3 regions of the Paenibacillus sp. IHBB 10380 genome follow, and region 3 is predicted to be linked to each of the others. Evidence: riboswitches for the same ligand, from Rfam matches in the RefSeq annotation. Region 3 holds a riboswitch; each other region holds the start of a gene.

Region 1 (8,149 bases), 1.2 Mb from region 3:
CTTGCAAATCAAGAGGAGTTAATTTGTATTCTTTCATCTTTTGGACCATGCCCTCGTGCAAGGCATACAGCTTCTGCCCGCCATAATAATCGTTCTCTTTAGCCAACTTTTTCGGATTACCGCGTGCCGGAATATAAGCAGGCACCCCATTTCCATCTGCCTCTCTACTCCACTCTGTTACGCAAAATTCAATGAATTTCCATGACCACTCTTTTTGCTTGGCAGCCGAAGGCATCATGAGATTGGTACTATTCACCCAACCGTATTGATTAAAGGGGAGGCGGGTCTCTCGCCATTTGCCTGCTAATTCCGGTGCCCATTCTTCAATTTGTACAGCCCCCCATGTCCCTAAATATAACATGGCGATCGTTCCGTCTTTAAGGGCCCGCACCCCAGAAGGTGTCCATATGTCTATTGAGGCCGCGAGACCGTTATTATTGATTTGTTTACCAATATTGATGGCCTGAAGAAATTTGTCATTATTACGCGAAAAATTAAGACGAGAATCAAATAAACCTTGGGTACTCTCGAAAATTTGTACAACCTCAGGTGACCATTGAGTAATGTACCGATCATCGTTTTTCAATGCCTTAGCAATCGCAATCCAGTTCTCGGGTGTCTCCATGAACTTTCCAAGTTGTTCAGGATCGGAAGGGAACCCGTACTGCTCCATAATATCCGACCGGTAATACGTGACCAGTGGTGAGGTACCGACCGGGAAACCAATTAATTTCGTCTCGGTGTGAGAAAGGTTGCTTCTCCACAGGTGTTCACTAAAGTCTAAACGATATTTCTCTGCACCGTAATCCAACAGGTCCTCTAATCCATTAATTGCTGTAAACTGACCGAACTGCTCACTGTCACTCACCATAATGTCAGGAGTTACGCCGTCTGCAATGGCATGAAGATAAGCGGATACATAAGCATCATACCCGAATGTTTTCATTTTCACGGATACATTGGGGTATTTTTTCTCAAAAGCTTTTATCGCCTGTTCCAAACCGCTGTAGTAACTCCAAAGTTCCAACTCCACTGGCTCTGTAGACAAGTTACCTGAGGATAATGAAGCGGGCACCTCAGTAACAGGAACGATATCGTGTTGGTTGCATCCTGTTAACGTTGTAACTAAAAGAACACAAGATACAAATATGATAAAGAACGATTTTCTCATGATCAAGCTCCTCCGATTGGCTTACTGACTATATTCAGTAATCAAATATTGCTCAAAATTGCTAGAATTTAGCGGTTTACTGAAATAGAATCCCTGCAGTTTATCGCATTCCAAACGAGTAAAAAAGTCTCGTTCTTGCTCGGTCTCGATACCTTCCGCAACGACCTTCAGCCCCATACTATGAGCAAGCTCAATCACTGCTTTTACGATGGATGATTTCATCTCGCTCTGTTCCGCGTCTTGAATGAATGTCCTGTCAAGTTTGACCACGGAGATCGGCAGCCTCTGCAATTGACTTAGTGAAGAATAGCCAGTACCGAAATCATCAATGGAGATTTGAATTCCCATGTTCCGCAGTTGAGTCAACGTCTCAATGACGGGATCCATCTGCTTGATAAATACACTCTCGGTGATTTCAAGATTGATGTAACGTGCATTCAGCCCTGTCTCCTCTAGGATAGTGCGAATATTCTCAAGAAGGCCAGTCCGGTAGAACTGCTTCGCTGACAGATTGACAGACACCGGGATCTTGGGAAGACCGCGGTCTTGCCATTCCTTCACCTGCATACATGCTTTCCGGAGCACCCAAAGGTCAATGTCCACAATTAAGCCAGATGTCTCGGCAAGCGGAATAAATTTAGCCGGGGATATAATCCCGCCTTCTGGATGATGCCAACGGATTAGCACCTCGATTCCGGTGATCTTCCCTGATGCCGGACTGACCATTGGTTGGTACACAAGGAAGAACTGTTCATCTAGCAGCGCATTCCGTAGGCCATTCTCCAAGTACATCTTCTCATTGAGTGAGTCTTCCAGCGCCTGGCTAAAGAAATGGTAACTGCTTGTTCCTTGCTCCTTCGCGACATACATAGCCATATCTGCCTTTTTTAGAATGTCATCCATAGAAGTCCCATGTTCGGGATATAAGCTGATACCAATGCTGATCGTCGTGTAGAGGGATGAGCCGTCCAGCTCAAATGGCGCCTCAAAACAGTCGCAGATCCGCTCCGCGAAGTTTTGCGGTGCATTACTTGTTTCGTAGCACATGACAAACACAAATTCATCACCTCCCAATCGAAAAACTCTGCAACTTTCATCTGCAATCTCTATGAACCGTTCAGCTACTTTCCGCAAGAGAACATCGCCTACTGCATGACCAAGCGTATCATTGATTTGTTTAAAGCGGTTCAGGTCCATAAACATGACTGCGATCCGTCCGGTACGGTCGCCCTCTTGCAAGAGCAAGTCGCTTAGTACTTGATGGAACTGCAACCGATTCGGCAACGTGGTTAAGCTGTCATAATACGCTAATTGATGCAGCTTTTTCTCAGAAGATCGAAGCCGCTGGTTCATCCACAAGGCTTCCTGGAACATATGAAGTAGATTCTGGGACATATCCTTGAAATTATGAGTGAGTGAATCAATTTCCAGAATCCCACTGTTCGGCCATTCCAGAGAGACCATTTGCTTCAGTCTCACTGGCAGATTGGTCGTCGATCTGGCAAGCTGCATAAGGCTTCGACCAAGCCACCAGTTAATAATCCATGCCAGCAGGGCTGCGATGGTGACATTGGCGAGCATGTACAATAATTGATAAATGTATTCCCGGAATATTTGTACCTGATATGACTTGACAGGAACGCTAACCGAAATAATCAGCGGAAACCGTTCCATTGGAGCTGCGTAAACGTAACGAGCATTTCGCCATTGTTGGGTCGGAAGAAGCACTGTGGATTGAACAGGCACCTCAATCAAAAAGTTATCCTCAATAGGGATAACAGATTGGGTCTGCTCCCGATGTAGAGTGGATTCCTTACTGTTCGTGGCCAGCACCTTATTGTGTGGACTCGTAATGGTGATATCGAACAGCTTCTGCGTTGTATTGCGTTTGATCATTTCCTGCAAATATCCGATCTGAATTAGACCCTCCAACCGAACTCCTAGCACATCCTCCTGTTTCCACTGATCCAGTTCTCCCCTTATACTATTCGCCGTATTACTCGCCGTTTGCAGCGTCGTGCGGGTAGACACATCGTGTGCATTCCTTCCGTTAACGATCATATTCATGAGAAAAGGAAGGGCAACAAGCGTAATTGACAAATGAAATAAAACCCGGCGGAATGTAACCGGAAGAGGCATGTCCTTGGCAAGTCCAAGCCAACGACCCAGCGGCAGATAATTGATGAGCATTTCAGCGATTAAGGTATTAAATAGACCATTAGATGCTGTAATGGCAAACAGAAGGATGAATTCAATTAACGAGAACGTTCCGGATAACCAGCAAGCAATAAACGTAATTGGGGCACCGAGACACAACCAGAAAATGGCGTCGGGGCCGAGTAGGTAGCCTGGTCTTCTCACCTGCCAAAGCCCGATCCAGCAAACTTCAAGCAGAAATATGACAATATAAGAAGGATCATGATGAATGAATATGGCAGTAGCATAAATTATCCCGGTTACTGGCAGAACGATTCGCATTCCGTATAGTCGTACCAACATCAACAGAAGAATGTTCGTAAATGTAAACGTGATGCCGTAAATCAGTTGCAGATGTTGCGAAGCACTTCCCAAAGCCAACAGTAAAGCGCCTACAAAAAAGAACCACTTGCGATGGGATTTGAAATCAACAGAGGGTCTTCTCATTCTACAATCGCTCCTTCAGATGCTTGCCTTCGATATAGATAGAGTATAGGGACAAGATCTGCCTGCTTTTGTTATAAAAAAAGACCAAACAGGAGCTTAGGCGGCCCATTGGTCTGCATATAACATAAATAATATGTTTCTCTATGTATGTGATCTGCAGCCCGGCTATCATGCAAATGCTTTAGACCCGTGGCTTTGCGTCCCATGCTTTCGCATAGTTTGCCTGTTATATAGAATCCTATATTAACCTAATTTTACTATAAATAACTCTGCGTGAATAGAATTTCCGACCTATATTATTTTAAAATTTATAAAAAAGATTTTGCAATCCAACAAACACCCCTTTTGGATTTCTCTCAAATCTCCAAATAAAAGCGTTATAGTAATAACACAAATGGTTATTGGGTTATTTATGTCTGGAACTCTGATCCAGTCTAAGACTTTATTTTATCTATCCGCTGTCCATTTTTTGCTTCTACCATTCATTATCATGTAAAATAGACTTATCATCATAATCTGAATTATTAGGAGAACACGAATTGAAAGAACTTGAAAATAGCCCTCTTGTGCTCAATCAGATTTCTTTACAGGATTTGGGGTCGTGGGAATTAGACAATGACTTTTTACAGCAATTAGATGAGTGGAAGAAACTCCCGATGTTATATCAATTAGCTCTAGATGAGCTACAGAATAAGATTAAGCTGATCAAGACAGAATTGAAACAACAAGACGGTTACAGTCCTATTGAACATATAAAAGTCCGCATCAAAGAACCTAAGAGCATTATTGAAAAAATGAAACGCAAAGGATATAACCTCACCGTAGAGAATATGCTAAATAATATACACGACATTGCCGGAATGCGTATCGTATGCGCCTTTGTCAAAGATATTTACCGGTTACTTGAACATTTCCAGCAACGATCTGACATCCGCGTACTGGAGGTTAAGGATTATATTGAACATCCTAAGCCTAACGGATACCAGAGCCTGCATGTTATTCTTGCTGTACCCATGGTGTTGTTTGAAGGGACGCGCTGGATCAAGGTAGAGATTCAACTAAGAACGTTAGCTATGGATTTCTGGGCAAGCATGGAACACATCCTATTCTACAAGTATGACAAACAGGTTCCACCGCATGTACTTGATGAACTGAAAGAAGCTGCGGTAGCTGCCGAAGCACTCGATCAGAAGATGCTCAGAATTCAAAAAGAAATTCTTGCTCAATCTCAAGAAATGTTACAGAACAACGTGATCATGATAACCGACAAAAGACAAGACAAAAATACCTGATGAGTATAACAAGAAGAAACGTTTAAAGTCCTTGAAGGGACGGTAACCGTTTCTCGTAGAAATATAAGCAAAGTTTAGTAAAAACTTAACCTTTCTTATATTTTAAAAAGGAGTTGCTCTCTACTTTCTAGAGAGCAACTCCTTTTTTATTATAAATATTAGAAAGGTTAAACTTTCTAATATTTCATCAGTAAACGAATGCCGTTCTTTTGGGACGACGAAGTCTTTGGACTACAGCTTAATATTAGCGTCATCAAAGTATTCCTCTAACGTTAATACACTAGCCGCTAGATCAGGCGCCAAGTCGGTACCAATATACCGGATATGCCACGGTTCATATACATAACCTGTTACTGCTTCTTGACCTTCGGGATAACGAATAATGAAACCGAACTCTGGTGCATGTTCTGCTAACCATTGTCCTTCCACAGATCCACCAAATACTTCTTCAATAGCATTATTAACACTCGGACTTGATACATCTATCGACAGTCCAGTCTGATGTTCACTCGTCCCCGGAACTGCACTTACTTGAGAAGTATATTCTTCTCCCTTCGTGCGAACGTTATTCTCGTAAATAGACTTTTGACGAGAATAGGAACGATAGCCAGATACCGCCCGTAACTCTATACCATCAGACTTCGCCTCCGCAAATAGCTTCTCTAAAGCTTCTGCTGCTTCTTTGCGCATGTGGCGCTTCTCATGAGGTTCGTCGAAAGAAAATGGGACGTTCGGCTCTACTAGATCTTTCGGTTCGTAGCCCTCGGGAAGACTGCGCTTCTTATTCACAACAACCGTGACCGCTTCAGGATTGGTAACAATAGCAATACCGCCAACACCTTGCTCCATGGTCGCTTGCAGTGAATTTTCACTCCGCTTTGCCATAACAGCCGTAGCTTGTCCTTCAGCTGGAGATAGCAAAGCTTGTCCTTCCTGCTGCCCTGAGCCTCCCGTATCCGATTCACATCCTGCTAATAGCATGGCGGGTAGTATTAGAGCAGCAAACACCCCCCATCTCCAGTTTCTTGTCTTCTCCGTCTGTGAATTCATCTGAATTCTCCCTTCAATGTGACTTATTTCTCTAGGTTGTGTAATCCCTTATTCCACCCATTTACGGCGAAGTTTCTCTGCATTATCCGATGCTTTTTTCATAACCATTCGAAGTACTTTGGTCACTCCAGTCGTTTCTTGAAGCAATGGCGTCCAATCGTCAGGGACGAACTTATCATCCTGTACAGGTGATAAACGTAAAGTGATACTCTGGAATATCGGACCCGGTTCATGTAGTCGCCCTTGCTCCACAGACTCTGATACCCATTCCCCAGGAGATGGGCCACTCCTGCCCTTCTCCTGTATTAAAGAAGCTTCTATTACTGCAATATCTTGCTCTTGGGCAGACATTCTGGATGCCCAAGATCCGAATACTGCAGCTAATATTTCTTTTCGTGTCAATCCCATCAATGTTAATCGTTGCATTGGATCAGCGGATAAGCTTTGCTGTGCATGTTCACGAACTTCCTCCACATGACGACAGCTAGCTTCTTCGCAAGAACAAGTTGCAGGTAACATAACTAATTCTACAGCTGTGGGCAATAACTCTTCAATCCACGGCACTACCGAACCACGTAACAGACAATACAAATCCTGTGGGACACTGTTTAGACCTACAAGAATATCTTCTTTCGTTACTATAGATATTGGCGCCACCAGTATATTCACATTATAACTCATACGCTCTTCTATCATTGAATTAAATGAATTTGTGATTGTCCCATTCAGCATGCCAGGACGGATATCCATTGTTATTTCTGCCATCTCTGTCACCTTAGCCCTCCTAGACTCTTTATGCCTAAACCTAAAGTGTAATTACATCCAATCCTCACCCTGTAAGGCAATAAGATCTCGTAGCTCCGTATCAGACATCTCTGTAAGCCACGTTTCACCGGAACCTACAACCTGTTCGGAAAGTGATTTCTTATGCTCAATAAGCTCATCAATACGCTCCTCAAGAGTTCCTTGGCAGATCAGCTTGTGTACCTGCACATTCTTGTTCTGACCAATACGAAATACTCGGTCCGTCGCTTGGTTCTCCACAGCGGGATTCCACCAACGATCATAGTGCAGCACATGATTTGCACGAGTTAGATTGAGTCCTACGCCACCAGCCTTAAGAGAAAGGACAAAGAACTTAGGACCGCCTTCCTCTTGGAAATGACGGACCATTTCATCACGTTCCTGCTGAGGGACTCCCCCATGCAGAAAGGAAGGTGCTTTGCCATACCTAGCAGCCAAGCGTGATACGATAAGATGCCCCATTCCTACGTACTGCGTAAATATGAGCGCAGATTCCCCATTCTCAGCAATGTTATCAAGTAGCTCCAATAGACGCTCCATTTTGCCAGAAGCTTCTTGCTTCGTTGCCCGGTGCTCTTCCTTACCTAGCAACTGAGGGTGATCACAAATTTGCTTTAGCTTAGTCAGTGAAGATAGTACTAGGCCCTTTCTTGCGATACCTGATTGCTGCTCAATCTGAACTAGCATTTGATCTACCACAGCCTGATACATCGCCCCTTGGACATCCGTTAACGTACAATAGGACTTCAGTTCAATCTTCTCTGGAAGATCCTTACGGATATCTGGATCGCTCTTAAGTCTGCGCAGCATGAACGGAGCCACCAGCTTATGCAGCTCCTGTAAACGTCCCGGATCACCTTCCCCAGATGTATAGCGATGGCGGAATGATGATGAAGTACCCAGATAGCCTGGATTGAGAAATTGAAAAATAGACCACAATTCACCTAAACGATTCTCTACAGGTGTACCCGTCATAGCTATTCGGTGCGGAGCAGATAATCGCATCACACTTTGTGCTTGTTTGGTACGGTAATTCTTAATATATTGTGCTTCATCCAGTACAATGGAGTCCCAAGATACTTGGGCTAGATCCACACTATCTCTACCAGACAAATGATATGTCGTAAGTATCACATGATGCTTCGCAGTCTGTTCCATGAATTGCTCTCCATGGAGCCTGCGATTCCCA
Region 2 (8,149 bases), 430 kb from region 3:
ATGAACATTAATTTTGTTATCCCTGACTTATGGTAATTGAATTTTTTTATGGAACTTAATCCTTTTATTCACAATATGTAATTAGTTGATTATAAACAGAAAGGAGACTGTTACGTTGATTGAAAATCGAATCAAAATTTTGAGAGCTGAACGTGACTGGAGACAATTAGATTTGGCAGAACATGTTGGGATTTCGCGACAAGCAGTCATATCCATTGGAAAATATAAATATACACCTTCGTTAGAGTTAGTTTTCAATATTGCAAAGGCATTTAATGTATCTATTAATGAAGTATTTGTACCTGAGGAGGATGAAAGCAAATGAACCATCAATTTTTAGTTTTAGCAGTGTTCGTTGTATTAGGTGTAGTACTATGGAGATTGCCTTTGGTGCCGCCGCATCTCAGTACCCACAGGGCACTTTCAAGAGCGCAACTACGGATCGAGGGAAAGAGTTTGCCTGCTTTAGCTCGCTTGAGTTTACTCACAACATAGATGTCTACTTTGCTGATCCCTACTCATCTTGGCAACGTGGTTCCAACGAGAATGGAAATGGCCTCCTTCGAGAGTTCTTTCCCAAAGGCAAAGACTTCGCAGAGGTGACTGATATTGAACTGGCTAAGGCCCTCAATCTGATTAACAACCGACCCAGGAAATGTCTGGGTTGGAAGACCGCTCACGAATCATTCACGGATGCTCTGTCGCACTTGGCTTGACAATCCGTCATATCCCAGTTCACCGTCGCCAATATTCCTAGTACATCCATAGGTTTTATGTTATTCTAGTAATTAAATTTATCATGAGAAAAACAGACAGCTGAGGAGAGATGAACAGTGCTTGTTGCTCAGAGTATAACAGAGCTTATTGGACATACGCCGATGGTGCGATTGAATCGCACGGTTCCGGATGGCGCTGCTGATGTATATGTGAAATTGGAAATGTTCAATCCCTCGGGAAGTGTGAAGGATCGAGCTGCGTTTAATCTGATTGAGACGGCTGAGGAGAAAGGTCTGCTAACCGCTGGAGGAACGATTATTGAACCTACGAGTGGCAACACGGGCATTGGCATTGCGATGATTGCAGCGGCCAAAGGGTACAAGGCGATTCTTGTGATGCCAGATAATATGTCCAAGGAAAGAATCAATATACTGAAAGCTTACGGGGCCGATGTAGTTCTGTCTCCAAGCAGTGAAAGAATGCCAGGTTCTATTGCTAAGGCATTGGAGTTACAGGAAGGGATTCCGGGCAGTTTCATTCCACAGCAGTTCGAGAATCCAGCTAATCCCGATATTCACCGTATAACGACAGCGCCGGAAATTCTGGAACAAATGGAGCATCGGCTTGATGCGTTCGTAGCTACAGCAGGTACTGGGGGTACAATTACCGGTACAGGTGAGACGTTGCGAAAGGTTTTGCCGAATCTTCATATCGCTGTTGTTGAACCGCAAGGATCGCCCGTTTTATCTGGGGGCACACCCGGTCCACATAAATTGGTAGGAACAAGCCCGGGATTTGTACCAAGTATCCTAAACATAGATGTATACGATGAAATCATTCAAATTTCGGATGATCATGCCATTGGAATGATGAAGGATTTAGCGCGTCTGGAAGGTATTCTGGTCGGTCCATCCTCAGGTGCATCTGTGTATGCGGCGATTCAAGTAGCTAAGAAGTTAGGCTCTGGCAAAAGAGTAGTATGTATCGCACCTGATACAGGTGAGCGTTACTTAAGTATGGATTTATTTTAAAGCTACGGCGTCATCTTCGAAGTAGAAGGTTTGTATATCCGGTGATTGCGATAGGCTCATTTGCATGACCTCCTCTAATAGGTAACACAATTTACTCATACATAAACCAACCCTTCAAGTGTCCAATCTACTGCAATTCAATGGTTAACAGCGGTAGGTACATTAATTTTTGTGGAGCATGGGTACGGGGGTTAGTGCTTAAGGATGGATTAGTAGGAGCGGAGTATTTTCAAGGTCCTATTTTTGTTTTCACTTTGTCGAAATTATGAGTAAAATGGGTCCAATTCGACAGATTTTCAGAAGATAGTGAAATAATATAGAAAAATTTTCATATTAGTAGTAAAATAGAACTACTTGTTTGTGATTCCCGTAATGGCGTTTTTATCATTTAATACATATCGGCAAAGCTACTGAAAAGTAGTGACGCAAAACTATAGGGACTACTTCCTCGAAGGAAAAGTCAGCCAGTTGCATATGGAGTGGTGACCTATGGCTATTTATGCGATATGGGCATCTTTTTTTTGCTTTCACAAGGGAGAACCTATCAAATCTATCAAACCTATCAGATCAAGAAAGGGGGGACTTAATATCACGTAAGACTATGTAGCTAGGTGGTCATATTTTGAAATCAAAATTACATAATAAGAGGAGACCGATAATGAAGTTACCACGAATGATTAACGTTATTACCAGACGAAGTATTGTTACTAAAAATATGTTACTGACGAGTCTATTCATCATTTTGACGGGCGTTATATTAATCGCATCCAGTTATTATATTCAGGGCGAGGTTCTGACAAACCAATTAAATTCGGATTCAGGAAAAATTATGACTGCATGGATCAACAAAATATCACCCGAAGAGGCAGCTGAGGCCAAAGCGAACAAGGATCGTAATTCACCGATTCAGAAGAAATTAATGGGGATATTTGATGAACTATCCGTTATACACCCTAACGTTGCGCAAGGCTATATCTATGGTTCTGAACTTGAAGACGGTAATAAGACGTCTAATATTTCTTTTCCAACAGCAGTATTGGATATATTTGAAGGAGAAGGCATGAAGTTAGGAGATATGTATGAACAGGCTGCTATTCACGTAGATGGCGTTAAGGATATGTTGAAGACGAAGCAGATGAGCTTCACTAAACCTTATTCTGATGATTATGGAACTTGGGTAACAGTTCTGTACCCTTTCCAAGATAGTGAAGGAACTGTATTTGCTTATATGGCCATGGATATCGATGCAAGCTTAATTACACAAGGTCAGCATGAATTAGTTAAATATACGATACTAGCTTTACTGGCCACATTGATTGTTGTGTTAACTATGCAATATTTCACCATAAAGCAAACTTTTGCTCCTGTGAAAGGCTTGATGGCTGCCTTGGATAAGCTAAGCCAAGGAGATTTTAGTGTTCAATTACCGACGAGTACTGACGAACTTGGTAAAGTAGCTGAGAAGTTCAATATGACGGTGAATAACATGAATAGATTAGTTGCGACTATCAAAACAGTATCAACAGAATCTGCTGAGGAATCTAAAATATTATTCTCTACTGTGGAGGATAGTCATGAGAACGCAATGGCAATTACAGCGAATATTGAGGAGATATCGGATCGAGTGTCTCAGCAAAGTAAGTCCATATCGGAGAGTGTAACCTCACTTGAGGAAATTTCCTCAGGAGTAACTACAATTGCTGCAAGTACCACTACGTTATCTGATACATCGATGCAAATGAGGGACCAATCTGAGCAAGGTACTGACAATGTAGACAAAGTTATGACGCAGATGAATTCAATTCAAAAGTCTGTTCTAAATTCGGTGCATTCCATTGAACAGCTTCAGAAGCGTTCGGGAGAAATCGGTGAGATCGTACAAGTGATTACAGAGATTGCTTCACAAACCAACCTACTGTCTTTAAATGCGAGCATTGAAGCGGCTAGAGCAGGTGAAGAGGGACGTGGATTCGCAGTTGTTGCTAATGAGGTGAAGAAGTTATCTGAACAGTCTGGGAGATCAGCTGAGAAAATTACGGAGTTAATCCACCATATTCAGCAGGAAACTTTAGTAGCCGTATCAGCGATTAGCGAGGGAGAGCAGAACGTTGAAGTGGGTATTGAGATTGTGAAAGAGACGGGAATGTTGTTTGACGGAATACTAGCAGCTACAGAGTCAGTTACAAGTCAGATTCAAGAGGTTTCTGCTGCAACGGAGGAAATGGTGGCTGAGACAGAACAGATCACATCCTCAATCAAGCAACTAGCCGTATTGGCAGAGAAGAATTCGGTAGTGGCAGATCAGATCAAGGAAAGTGCTCAGGGACAACGTTCATCCTCTGATAAACTTGTTGAATCAGCAGAGCATTTGAATCAGATTTCCGATAGATTAGAGGACGTAGTCGACGGATTGAAACTTTAGAAACAATGGGTCTTCTGCTAATGATAGTTGACTATAGTGTAGGTTTCTAGATTCTACACTTCACTTCTATAGAGAGATAAGTAAGGAGCGGATACTATGAACACTCTGTTGATGGCAGAGCAGAATAAAAATTACTGGCTGGAGGAGCTCCGAGCTCCTCTATCCATATTCGATATATATACGGATTTTCCTAAACATCCCACGGTCAGAGAGGTTCAGAAAACGACTTTTTTGTTGGATGTACATGCAGAGCAGATTAACACTTGTAAAGATCGGTTCGATATGAAGGGTTGGATGCTTAGCTGCTATATAGCGTTTCTGTATAGAATGACAGGTGAGAATGATCTGATTATAGGAGTAAACGATAGCCAAGGGAATGTATTGCCGTTTCGGATAGCTTGTGAAGGGGATATTTCATTCCAACAGTTATTTAAGCAGATTACGGATAAACTGCAGCATACCTATGCTGCTAGCTTACCCGTATCGGTGATTGAAGAAATGGTAGGACAATCCGCCATTGTGAAGACGATCTATGGGGTGGATAGCACCCTTGAGGCTAGTTCGCTAAACTGGTCTGTACAGGAAGAAAAAGGTCAATGGGTAATCCACATTGCTTATCATAAAAATCTGTTCAAAGAGAGCACTATTCGTAAATTTGCTCGTCACTTCCAGCACATTGTAAATGCTGTATTGGTTAGAGAAGATATCTCCATTGGAAGTATACCTATTCTAACTGAAGAAGATGTGGAAGCCTATGATGTGCTTAATGATACGGCGATGGAGCTTCCCCTTGCGATGAGCGTCCCTGCGATGCTGCAATCGGTGCTAAGTCGCTTTCCCGATAGAGTTGCTCTTTCTTCCGGGCTTACGCACTTAACCTACAGACAGCTGGATCAATTATCGAATCAAGTAGCTCATATGTTGGTAGCAAAAGGGCTCGTTAAAGGTGGATTTGTCTCTATTTTCATGGAGAGAAGTATCGAAGCCATCATAGGGATGCTGGGGGTTCTGAAAGCTGGAGGAGCTTATGTCCCTCTCGATCCAGAGCATCCGGATGATCGGAACGCCTACATTATAACGGATACGAAATCGCAATTGGTCATTACAAAAGATCAATATACAGGTAAGTTATCCATGTTATTAGATCATAATGTTTCAGATGACGCTATCTTTCGTATAGATACTGAACTTCATTTGTATCCTCAGGAACCTATTGATGTGCAGATAGATGGAGATGATCTGGCTTATATTATCTACACCTCTGGCTCTACAGGCAAACCCAAAGGCGTTATGATCGCGCATACGGGTGTTATAAACCTCGCGGCTTCAACCGTTAACCATCTACAGTTGAACGAAGAAGATGTGATTATGCAGTATTCTACTTTTAGCTTCGATGCATCGGTGTATGACATATTTAGTTCGATCAGTAGTGGTGCTAGGTTACACTTGCTTTCGAATGAACAGCGTTTCTCAATAGAATCATTTACAGCAGCTATAGAAGAGGTTAAGGCAACGCGTATTGGTATTTTACCTACTGTATTCTTCAATCAATTATCAGCATATCTCAGTGATGAGGATGCTCCGAAACATAGCAATATTAAGAGCTTTGTAATTGGTGGTGAAGCCTTGACTGGAGAGTCCGTTCGGGTATTCCAGAAGAAGCTTGATCACAGACCCATCATCGTAAATGCCTATGGTCCAACAGAGGCAACGGTCGTTACGACTACGCATACTATTGATTATGTAGTTCCAGATCATTTATCCAACATTTGCATCGGAACCCCGATCTCGAATTACGAAGTGCTTATTGTGAACGAGAATGATCAACTTTGTCCGTTGAACGTCATGGGCGAGTTGCTTATCAGCTCTGTTGGCTTGGCTAAGGGCTATTTGAACCAACGGGTCAAGACGGATGAAGTGTTCATCCCCGATCCTGTGAATCCTAATTCCGGCAAAAGATATTACCGTTCTGGTGATATGGTCACTTTACAGGAGAATGGAATACAGTACATGGGTAGAAAGGATTTACAAGTTAAGATCAGAGGGTATCGGATCGAAATTGGAGAAATAGAGGATAACCTAGTCAAATTCGATAATATCAAAGACGTTGCTATTATTGCCAAAGAGGAAGCGGATGGAACGAAAATATTGGTCGCTTTCTATACATCGAAGGATGGAGCGGCGATAGTTAAGCATGAACTTGTTCAATTTCTAAGCACGAGGGTACCGTCCTATATGATTCCGAGTCATTTTAGTTATTTGGAAGTGATGCCTGTATCTCCTACTGGCAAAATAGATCGCAAACAGCTAGCGGTGTATGAAGTGGAGATCGTGGAGGAAGAAACTACGCATTATGATGCTCCCCGGAATGAATTGGAGCAGGAAATCTCTGCGGCATGGGAGAAAGCGATAAAACGTACCCGAATCAGTATTCATGATGATTTCTTCGAAATTGGGGGACACTCGCTGAAGATATTAGAGATTCTTGTTGTATTGAAGCCGAAGTTCCCAAATTTAAAAATCAACGACTTCTTCGCCTTTCCTACCATTGCACAATTGGCAGAGCGAGTTCTCGAATTAAAGTCCACTGCTGTGGTCAATAACAGCATCGTTGATCATGCTATGATTCAAGATTTAGAGGAATATCCGCGTTCATTTGGGCTGAATTCTTCAAGTGAGACTCATGAGTATACCTACAACAATATCTTGTTAACCGGAGCTACGGGTTACTTGGGTTCACATCTACTGCATGAGCTGTTGTATACATCCGACGCTGTTATTTACTGTCTGGTCCGTTCTTCAGGGCTTGAAGATCCATATAAGCGTCTGACAAACACAATGAGGTCTTATTTTGGAAGTAGCATTGCAGACAAGATGGATGGGCGAATCGTTGCGGTTCAAGGTGATTTGGAGAAAGAACATTTAGGAATAAATGATACGGTTATGGCTATATTGCATGATAAGATTGATTCGATCATTCATTGCGCGGCTGAAGTGAAGCATTTCGGAGAACCCGAGTATTTCGCTAGAGTCAATGTGGAGAGTACAAATCGACTTCTTGATATCGCCAGAAGGAAATCGCATATCCGGTTTCACTTTGTATCTACACTTGGAATCCCTGAGGACTTGGCGCTCAGTGATCAGTGGCAAACGTTTATGGATCATGGCGCCTACGATTATACGGTGAGTATTGATAATGTGTATACGAACAGCAAGCTGGAAGCAGAGAAGCTTGTAGTCAGAACTTGTCAGGAGGAAGGCGTTGCAGTAACGGTATACCGTGTGGGCAACTTGTCTTGTCATTCTCGCACAGGGGCATTTCAGAGTAACATTGATAGTAATGCATTCTATAGAATGCTCAAAGGAATGCTCGTGTTGAAGAGGGCACCTCAGGTCAGTTGGCAGGTTGATATTACGCCAATTGACTATGCGGGACAAGCCATTACGGCATTGATGCACAATGATGATACCGTAGGCAAGATGTTTCATATTTGCAATCCTGTACAGATTCCATATGAAGAAATGATAGGCTTTTTCCACAAATACGGGTATGATATCACCCTGATGGATTGGTCGGAGTACGAAGCGTGGGTACTTGATAGTAGTCAACCGAAGGAACAGGCTGGATTGGAGTTAGCTATGGCCCAATTAGAAGGGGATGGCGCGAAACACTCCATATACAGATACACTTGTACACAGACGACTGAGTATTTATTACCCTCGAATGTGAAATGTCAGGAACCCAATGAGTCATTCTTTCAACTCATGATTGATCATGCTATTGCTGTTGGTTATTTCGATAAGCCATAAATTAGATAGAAGCGTTTGAAACAAGGAGCAGTCCACACTATGATTTCATAGTCTGGGCTGCTCTTTAGGTTATTAAGATTTAAAGGGATTAACAGGATTAAAAATACCCATTATTTCCCAATGAAACGAATATTATGGTACAATGAACGCTGGCAATAAACCATATATA
Region 3 (8,149 bases):
TGAAGAAAAGGTTAACCAAATTATAAAAGAAATTCAAAAACAATATCCGGATGCTATTCTTCAATCAGCAGTTGCTGATTTAGGAACAGAACAAGGATGTCAGGAACTTATTAAGAAATACGCTGAAGTAGATATTCTTATTAACAACCTTGGGATTTTTGAGCCTGCAGAATACTTTGATATCCCTGATGAAGAATGGTTTAAGTTTTTTGAAGTCAATATCATGAGTGGTGTTCGACTTACTCGCCATTACCTAAAACAAATGATTCAAAAAAATGAAGGCAGAATCGTCTTTATTGCTAGTGAGGCTGCTATTATGCCATCACAAGAAATGGCTCATTATAGTGCAACCAAGACTATGCAACTCTCGCTTTCTCGCAGTTTAGCTGAGCTGACCAAAGGAACGAATGTGACCGTCAATACGATTATGCCGGGTTCCACTTTAACAGAGGGAGTAGAAACGATGTTAAATACTCTTTATCCTAATGAAAATTTGACTATTCAAGAAGCTGAAAAGCGATTTATGAATGAGAATCGACCCACCTCCATTATTCAAAGACTTATTCGACCAGAAGAAATTGCGAATCTCGTTACTTTTTTAAGTAGTCCTCTTTCCTCAGCCATTAATGGTTCAGCGATGAGAATCGATGGAGGATTAGTGCGTAGCGTGTTTTAATACGAGATCTTGATATAAGGAATTGGATAGTATTTAATCCATGAGCAATATACGACGTATACTAGGCTATTAGTACTATGGATTTGTCTGGCGTACACTAGTGAAGATACAACTTCTCTGTCATGAGATGCGTAAAGTATGATTCGATGTTTAAAAATCAGAAAGAAAGCGAGCTAAAATAATGAGCCTTCACATTTGTGAAGTAACAAAAGAAAATTGGCGTTCGGTAGCTGCTTTATCTGTATCAGAACAACAAAAGCATTTTATTGAAAACAATGCGTTTTCTTTAGCAGAATGCATGTTTGAAAATTATGCAACATCTCTTGGATTATATGACGAGGAGACATTAGTTGGGTATGCAATGTACGGTTGGCCAAATAGCGTCAATAAGAGTGCATGGTTAGACCGCTTTATGATTGATTATCGTTTCCAAGGCAATGGGTATGCAAAGCGGTTTCTTCCTCTGTTAATTGTATATATTCAACAACAATACGACTGTAAAAAAATTTATTTGAGTCTCCATACCGATAATATATATGCTCAAAAACTATATGAATCTTTTGGATTTTGCTTAAATGGGGAAATCGACGATGAAGGCCCGGTTGTTGGAAGGGTGATGGAATTAAATATAGAAGAATAACTGGAAAGATAATTAAAATTAGTGATTAGTTGCTTTCAGATCTGGATTATATGATACTATGGGACTATCAAAGCTATTCAGATAATGGCAAACCTATCGAAAGATAGGGACGCAAAGCTAAAGGGCCTTCCAGATCGGGTGGCAGCCAGTTACCGGACGAACAGTTTTTTTGTTGTACTGTGAGAATAGAACTTTAAACGATAATAGCAAACCTATCGAAAGGTAGGGACGCAAAGCTAAAGGGCCTTCTTGATAAGATGGCAGCCTGGCCACCGAAGGGAGTTTTATGTATGAAAAAGTTTATGTTATTTGTAGTTGCACTTATTATTTTATGTCCATTGTTTAGTGGAACAACAATTCATGCTGCTGAAGGTAACTCATGGCTAGATGAATCCAGCGTAAGCAAGGGAATCATTAGTGTGAAGTATGATGTGAAGGCTAATATTAAGACAAAGCTCTTAATTGTTAAAGGTCAGGAGCAGTATTATTATAATTTAATTGCCGGAAAGCAAGTGGAGGTGTTTCCCCTTCAATTAGGAAACGGTGATTATACCGTGAGCTTGTTGGAACAAACAAGTGGGAATAAATATCAAGTTGTGTATAAGGATACAATTAAGCTCGCTTTGAGTGATAGTTCGATAGTTTATTTGAATTCAACTCAGAATGTGAATTGGAATGATACAAGCAAAGCTGTTCAAAAGGCGAAAGAGTTAACCAAGAACCTAGCAACGGATGCTGAAAAAGTAAAAGTTATTTATAATTATGTGATTAACAATATTAAATATGATAATAAATTGGCAGTGAGCGCGTCAGCCGATTATCTCCCTCAAATCGATCGTACATTTTCATCGAAAAAAGATATTTGTTATGGGTATTCTGCGTTATTTGCAGCGATGCTTAGGAGTGTGGACGTTCCTACTAAGATGGTAATGGGTACAACAAATTATGTGAGTTCCTATCACGCTTGGAATGAAGTCTATTTAAATAATAAATGGGTTACGGTGGATACAACGGTGGATGCAGGTTGGAATGGTACAACTACAACTTTCATGATGGTAAAAGATGCATCCAAATACCTAGCATCCAAACAATATTAACAAAAAAATAGTACTATCGAAGCGATGAACATTACGTTCATTGCTTTTTTATTTCAAAAATTATGATATTCTTATCACGAGACATCCAATAATATTAAATTCCATAATTAAGGAGTATTGTTATGAAGGTAATTCTTGTAGACGATGAACAACTTGCTGTGGATTACTTGGAGCGTCAACTTATGAATCTTACGGGTATAGAAATAATAGGTAAATTTATAGATCCGGTTATTGGAAGAAGGGAGATTCTTCTTAAGGAAGTGGATTTGGTTTTTTTAGATATTAGCTTACCTGAGATTAATGGAATTGAGTTAGCAGAACAAATCCTGGAGAAGAAGCCAGATTTAAATATTGTATTTGTAACGGCGTATAATGAATATGCAGTTAAGGCTTTTGAACTAAATGCTTTAGATTACATAGTAAAACCTGTTAGACCTGATCGCTTGTCCAAAACCATGGATCGCATTGGCGAACACGTAGAATCTAAACAAGACCAGACTGAAATTAAGAACCTTACGATGCGGATGAATATGTTCAGGCAAGTGACCGTCGAAGTGTCGAGTCAACAGTTTGCTGTGATTCAATGGCGTACGACAAAAGCGCAGGAGTTGTTTCTATATTTACTTCAGCATCGGGGACAACTCGTTCGTAAATCCGTATTGATTGATATGCTATGGCCAGAGCATGAACCGGAAAAAGTATATTCGCAATTATACACTGCAATCTATCACATTCGTAAAACATTAACATCATATGGTGAACACTTTCAAATTGTGAATTCGATGGAAAGTTATGTTCTGACTATTGATCATGTTCTGTTAGACACAGAAGAGTGGGAGACTAAATTAGCATCGTCCCCATCTCTATCTGCTGACACAATAGACAACTACATAGAAATCATGAAATTATATACCGGTAATTACCTGCAGGAATATGATTATTGGTGGGCGGAAAGTGAACGTCAACGGTTTAAGGAATTGTGGCTTAGCATCTCTTATGAAATTGGGTATTGGTATGAGGAACATGGTCAGTTAGATAAGGCGATTTTTTGGTTTCATGAAATATGTAATCAGCATGTGCAAGAGGAGAAGGCCTATTTTGCTTTAATGAAAATACATGCATCTATGGATAATTATTCATTGGTTAATCGACAGTATAATTCTTTGGTTGAGATTCTTTTGGATGAATTTAATGAGCCACCCAGTGCGCATATTACAGCATGGTATAAACAATGGGAGGGAGAATTAAATAGGCCTTCTGAGTCAAATATTAGTTAGTTCGAGGGTTTAAATAGACCATGTAATCTACGCAAACGTAGATTACATGGTTTTTTGGCATTCCTATGTATTCAAGATTCCTATAATGACCCAGGAGAACTTGTTCAGAAATTGTATAGATAACGACTGTATACTTCATTTAATGACAAAATTTGAGACAGCTAATGATTGTGGAGGCAAGTGGTGTTAGTGTTATGATAGTAATAAGAAACTTCAATTCATCTCTATTCGACTCTAAAGCTTTAGAATTGTATTCACTGTTGGAAATTGAGCTGATTAAAGAAACGACTGTTGAATACTACCGTGGTTTCTACATTAATTATCAAGATCATCTGATAGGTATTGTTGCCACAGAGAAGGGACCTCTGTTTTTTTATGATAGAGATCATTATTTATTACAGGAGAACTCATTTCGATTTATTTTACGGCATCAGGGGACAGAGAATACTTTTCACTTTGTGTGGAATGGAACTACGTTATTGGGAATATCGTATTTGCGTGTGCTGTGTAGAGAGGACAGTGGTGCATGGGTAGATGACCATTTGAATGACTTTTTTTTCTGGTTAGATTTGGCGGTAGAAAGGCGGAACTTTTATTCATTCTACACTGTGAGCTAAACGATCCTTTTATGTCGTGTAGAAGAAGGAGCTTAGGTTAAAACACAAGAAAGATTGAAGCGGCCCCATGGGAATGAAACGTATGGTTGAAGGATATTTTTAATAGGATTTCGTCCACGATGAGCTAAACTTTCCTTTTGGGACTTTGTATTACACTTTTGTTGAGAAAAGCTCCCCCTATTGAATCCGCCTTGTCTGGTGAATAAATGCTATGTAAATCTTATAAACTCAGAAGTTGGGAATGTATGTAATATGAAAATTAAAATTAAAATAGAAGTCGTATTCATACTACTTATAGTTATAGGAATCATTATGCTGTGTTATCCAAAACTATCTGAAATGGTTGATAATTATCAGCAACAAAAGTTGGTTAAGGAGTGGCAGAATAGTCTTCACAATATTGATAATGGAGAAGATGATTCATTCCAAACCAAGTATGAGACTACGCTGTCCGATAATGTTGCCATGGACGATGAAACAGACACCCTACAAGGGGGAAAAGAAAAGCTAGGCTCTAGCAAAGATCAGAATTTGGAAGGGATGTTGCGAATCGATAAAATTGATTTACAATTGCCTATTCTTCATGGTGCAACTAAGAAAAATATGAAGATAAGTGTAGCGAGTATTGTAAACACAGGGGAAGCCGGAGAAGTTGGAAACTATGCAATCGCTGGACACAGAAATCATACGTATGGAAGAAACTTTAATAGACTTGTTGAGATTAAACAAGGAGATAAGATTGAAGTTAATAATGGAGAACAACAATTGGAATACACGGTTACAGAGAAGTTACGTGTAAAGCCAGAGGAAGTATGGGTATTGGAAGGAAACGGCGTAGATAAAGAAATTACACTGGTCACCTGTGACCCTATGATAGATCCTACACATCGTCTTATTGTTAAAGGGAAAATAATAGAATAAGTGGCTGAGCTATAAGAAGAAGATCATCTATTTTTTTGTTCAGAATGCGTGTTGAAGAAGAACTTTTCTTATTAGACAAGATAAGGGTAATTATTCGAATACCAAAAATTCTTCGAAAATAAATTTTAAACGGGAGGTTACTATGAAAAAATTTAGTTTTATATCGCTAGTATTTCTACTAGTCTTGCAAAGTCTCATAGGTCCGCTAGCAACAGCTAGTGCCGACAGCGACCAAAATTTCACAGCAATAGTCACCGTAGATGAAGCCGGAAAAGCAAAAATAGAATGGGATTTTACAGCTGGCAATGAAGAAAAAGACAAAGAGTACACTTTCCAAATTCCGAGTGATTCTAAAGTAGAAACTGTACAAAACGGTGATTTAGAAATTGACGGAAAGCCAATAGGTTCTTATAGCCTATCCGTTGACGGAGTTATTACCGTAACCATTTTGGATGGACAAACTCAAAGTGGTTCAGGTGTAAATGAAATCACGGTTGCTGTAAATAAAGCTCCTGAAGAAATATCTGAGCTAAGTCCACCTCCATCAAATGCTGTTGGTCAAGAGATCATAGAGAACCTCATCACAAGCGTAAAGATGTATGATGCAAGGCCTATTATTAATGAGGCTAATGGATCCATTGCTCCACAGGGAAATGAAATACAAGATGTTCGACCAAAAGTTAAAGATGAAGTGGCTATTATATTTGACTGGTCATTACCAAATAATACACATCAGTATGTTGATGGTTCAACCTATACTTTTAGTCTTCCTAAAGAGTTTAATATTCCAAATGAATTAAAAGGACAATTAACTGGTGGAGTTGGAGAGTATGTAGTAACTCCAAGTAGAGAAGTGACATTCGTATTCAATGATGCAATTAAGGGTGAACAATTAGAGGGTAATTTCTATGTGTGGGTAGCATTTGACCAATCTAACCTTGGGGAAGGCTTGGAACACCCAATTGATTTTAGCTCAGTTGGACAGGGTGTTATCGATGTACATTTCGCTAATACTGCCGTGGATGAACTTACAAAAACCGGGGAAGCCAATAGAAACAACTTTAACTCAGATGAAATTAAATGGACGGTCGATTTTAACCAAGGTGAAAAAGAGATTAAGGGTGCAACGCTTGATGATACATTTCCCCCCGACCTGAAACTTAAAGGTAATATTGAAATTCGTCAGTTGCAAATTCAATTAGATGGATCAGTAAAAGAAGGCCCTGTAAGCAGAACTGAAACTGCGTTCCCTATTAACTTTGGCGATATCGATAAAGCTTATAGGGTGACATACACGACAAGTGTTGCAGCTCCAACGGAGGCGCCTTTTACAAATAGAGAATTCAAAAACTCAGTGACGCTTACTGGAAATGATGGACAGTATACAGAAAGTGATATTGGCAAGGTGACTGTGAGTTTCAATGAGCCACTATCGAAGTCAGGACAAGACAGTGCTTACAATTCAACAACGCAAACTATCACTTGGAAAGTTCAATACAACTACAATCAACAAACAATCTCACAACCCAATGCATGGATTAAGGACAGATTTGATACAACTAAACAAAAGCTGGTCGATAATTCTGTGAAGGTGTATCAGGTGGATATCGATAATAATGGTAAAGCTACAAATCGTACTCTAGTTGATTCCAATGAATACACCATAGGAAAAGTTGCTTCTGGTCCAGATGCGGGCTTCAACTTACAGTTCAAAGATGATATTAATAAAGCTTATGAAATCGAGTATCAGACCCAAGCGATAAATCGTATCTATAAAGATGAAACAGTTTCTAATACTGTAGAGATAGGCGATGGTACGACTAAAACGGGAGAAAAAGGTATCAATGAAGTCATCTTTGAGAAAAGTGTAAGTAAGTCCAATTTCCAGAACAAAACAATTGAGTGGAGAATTGTTCTGAATCAAGACTTGAAGGACATGACTGACGTCGTAATTACAGATAATTACGAGGGAAAACATATGAAGTTAGATCCAAATAGCTTGAAAATTACTGGAGCAAACAGTGAGGATTTTGTGCTTGAAGCAACAAATGCTGGAGACCCGGATTATGAAAAAGGTTTTACGATTAGATTGAAATCTGGAGTGACAATTAACTCCTTGCATGAAATCAAATATACGACAACGTTTGATCCTACGGCAGGTATGCCAACAAATAATGAGTACAGAAATAAAGCAACATTAAATTGGAACGAGGCTGGTACACCACAGACTCCAATTACAAAAGATGCTGTTGTTACTCCGAAAGACTACACCATCAACAATGGTAATAAAAAAGGTGAATATAGCGCCAAAGACAAAACAATCACTTGGACCATTGATGTGAACTATAATCTTTACGACATTAAAGATGCGGTGATTAAAGATACTTATACAGACAATCAAACATTTGTAGAAAATTCTTTGACAGTGAATAAATTGGAGCTTCAAGGTGCAAATAACGTTACAGACATTGGTGACGAAGTTCCGCTAACAAATGGACAATTTAAACTAAATACTGACGGTAAAGGCTTTGTCTTGAACCTTGGTAATATTGGGAAGACTGCATTTCGTATTACGTACAAGACAAGTCTTGATGGCAACTATCCAATTCAAGATAAGTACTCGAATCATGCGACAATGCAAGACGGCGAAGGTGGAAGTTTTCTTTTTGAAAAATCGGTTGATGTAACACCTAAGCACGGCGGGGTCTATGTTGACAAATCAGGTAGACAAGAAGGTCAGAGTGATATTGCTTCATGGACAGTAAATATTAACCCAAGTCAATCTTATGTACTAGCCGGTTCCATATTGACAGATACATTATCGGACAATCAAATTTTATTACAAGATTCGTTAAAGCTATATAAAACAGATTTGCCTGGAGATAATCTTGGTAATGTTTCAAATAAAGGTGATTTGGTAG

What was found. A riboswitch is a leader RNA that binds a small molecule or an ion and turns the genes downstream of it on or off. The one in region 3 is predicted to bind cyclic di-GMP.
Region 1: it holds a riboswitch for cyclic di-GMP, as region 3 does, so the genes downstream of both, UB51_RS24410 (putative bifunctional diguanylate cyclase/phosphodiesterase) here and UB51_RS19015 (transglutaminase-like domain-containing protein) in region 3, are expected to answer to the same signal.
Region 2: it holds a riboswitch for cyclic di-GMP, as region 3 does, so the genes downstream of both, UB51_RS20945 (methyl-accepting chemotaxis protein) here and UB51_RS19015 (transglutaminase-like domain-containing protein) in region 3, are expected to answer to the same signal.

What each region holds. Positions count from the first base shown of each region.
Region 1 covers NZ_CP010976.1:5,379,717-5,387,865, reverse strand. The annotation lists gene UB51_RS24415 (ABC transporter substrate-binding protein) at 1-1,171, opposite strand, end outside; gene UB51_RS24410 (putative bifunctional diguanylate cyclase/phosphodiesterase) at 1,193-3,814, opposite strand; cyclic di-GMP riboswitch class I at 3,967-4,048, opposite strand; gene UB51_RS24405 (GTP pyrophosphokinase) at 4,354-5,106, shown strand; gene UB51_RS24400 (M15 family metallopeptidase) at 5,338-6,156, opposite strand; gene UB51_RS24395 (hypothetical protein) at 6,205-6,930, opposite strand; gene UB51_RS24390 (DEAD/DEAH box helicase) at 6,973-8,149, opposite strand, start outside.
Region 2 covers NZ_CP010976.1:4,613,977-4,622,125, reverse strand. The annotation lists gene UB51_RS20960 (helix-turn-helix transcriptional regulator) at 116-325, shown strand; partial or broken gene UB51_RS20955 (IS30 family transposase) at 372-716, shown strand; gene cysK (cysteine synthase A) at 834-1,748, shown strand; cyclic di-GMP riboswitch class I at 2,139-2,224, shown strand; gene UB51_RS20945 (methyl-accepting chemotaxis protein) at 2,407-4,170, shown strand; gene UB51_RS20940 (non-ribosomal peptide synthetase family protein) at 4,267-7,980, shown strand.
Region 3 covers NZ_CP010976.1:4,188,084-4,196,232, reverse strand. The annotation lists gene UB51_RS19025 (SDR family NAD(P)-dependent oxidoreductase) at 1-676, shown strand, start outside; gene UB51_RS19020 (GNAT family N-acetyltransferase) at 858-1,316, shown strand; cyclic di-GMP riboswitch class I at 1,393-1,473, shown strand; cyclic di-GMP riboswitch class I at 1,512-1,593, shown strand; gene UB51_RS19015 (transglutaminase-like domain-containing protein) at 1,607-2,413, shown strand; gene UB51_RS19010 (response regulator) at 2,536-3,690, shown strand; gene UB51_RS19005 (hypothetical protein) at 3,885-4,307, shown strand; gene UB51_RS19000 (class D sortase) at 4,560-5,228, shown strand; gene UB51_RS18995 (collagen binding domain-containing protein) at 5,371-8,149, shown strand, end outside.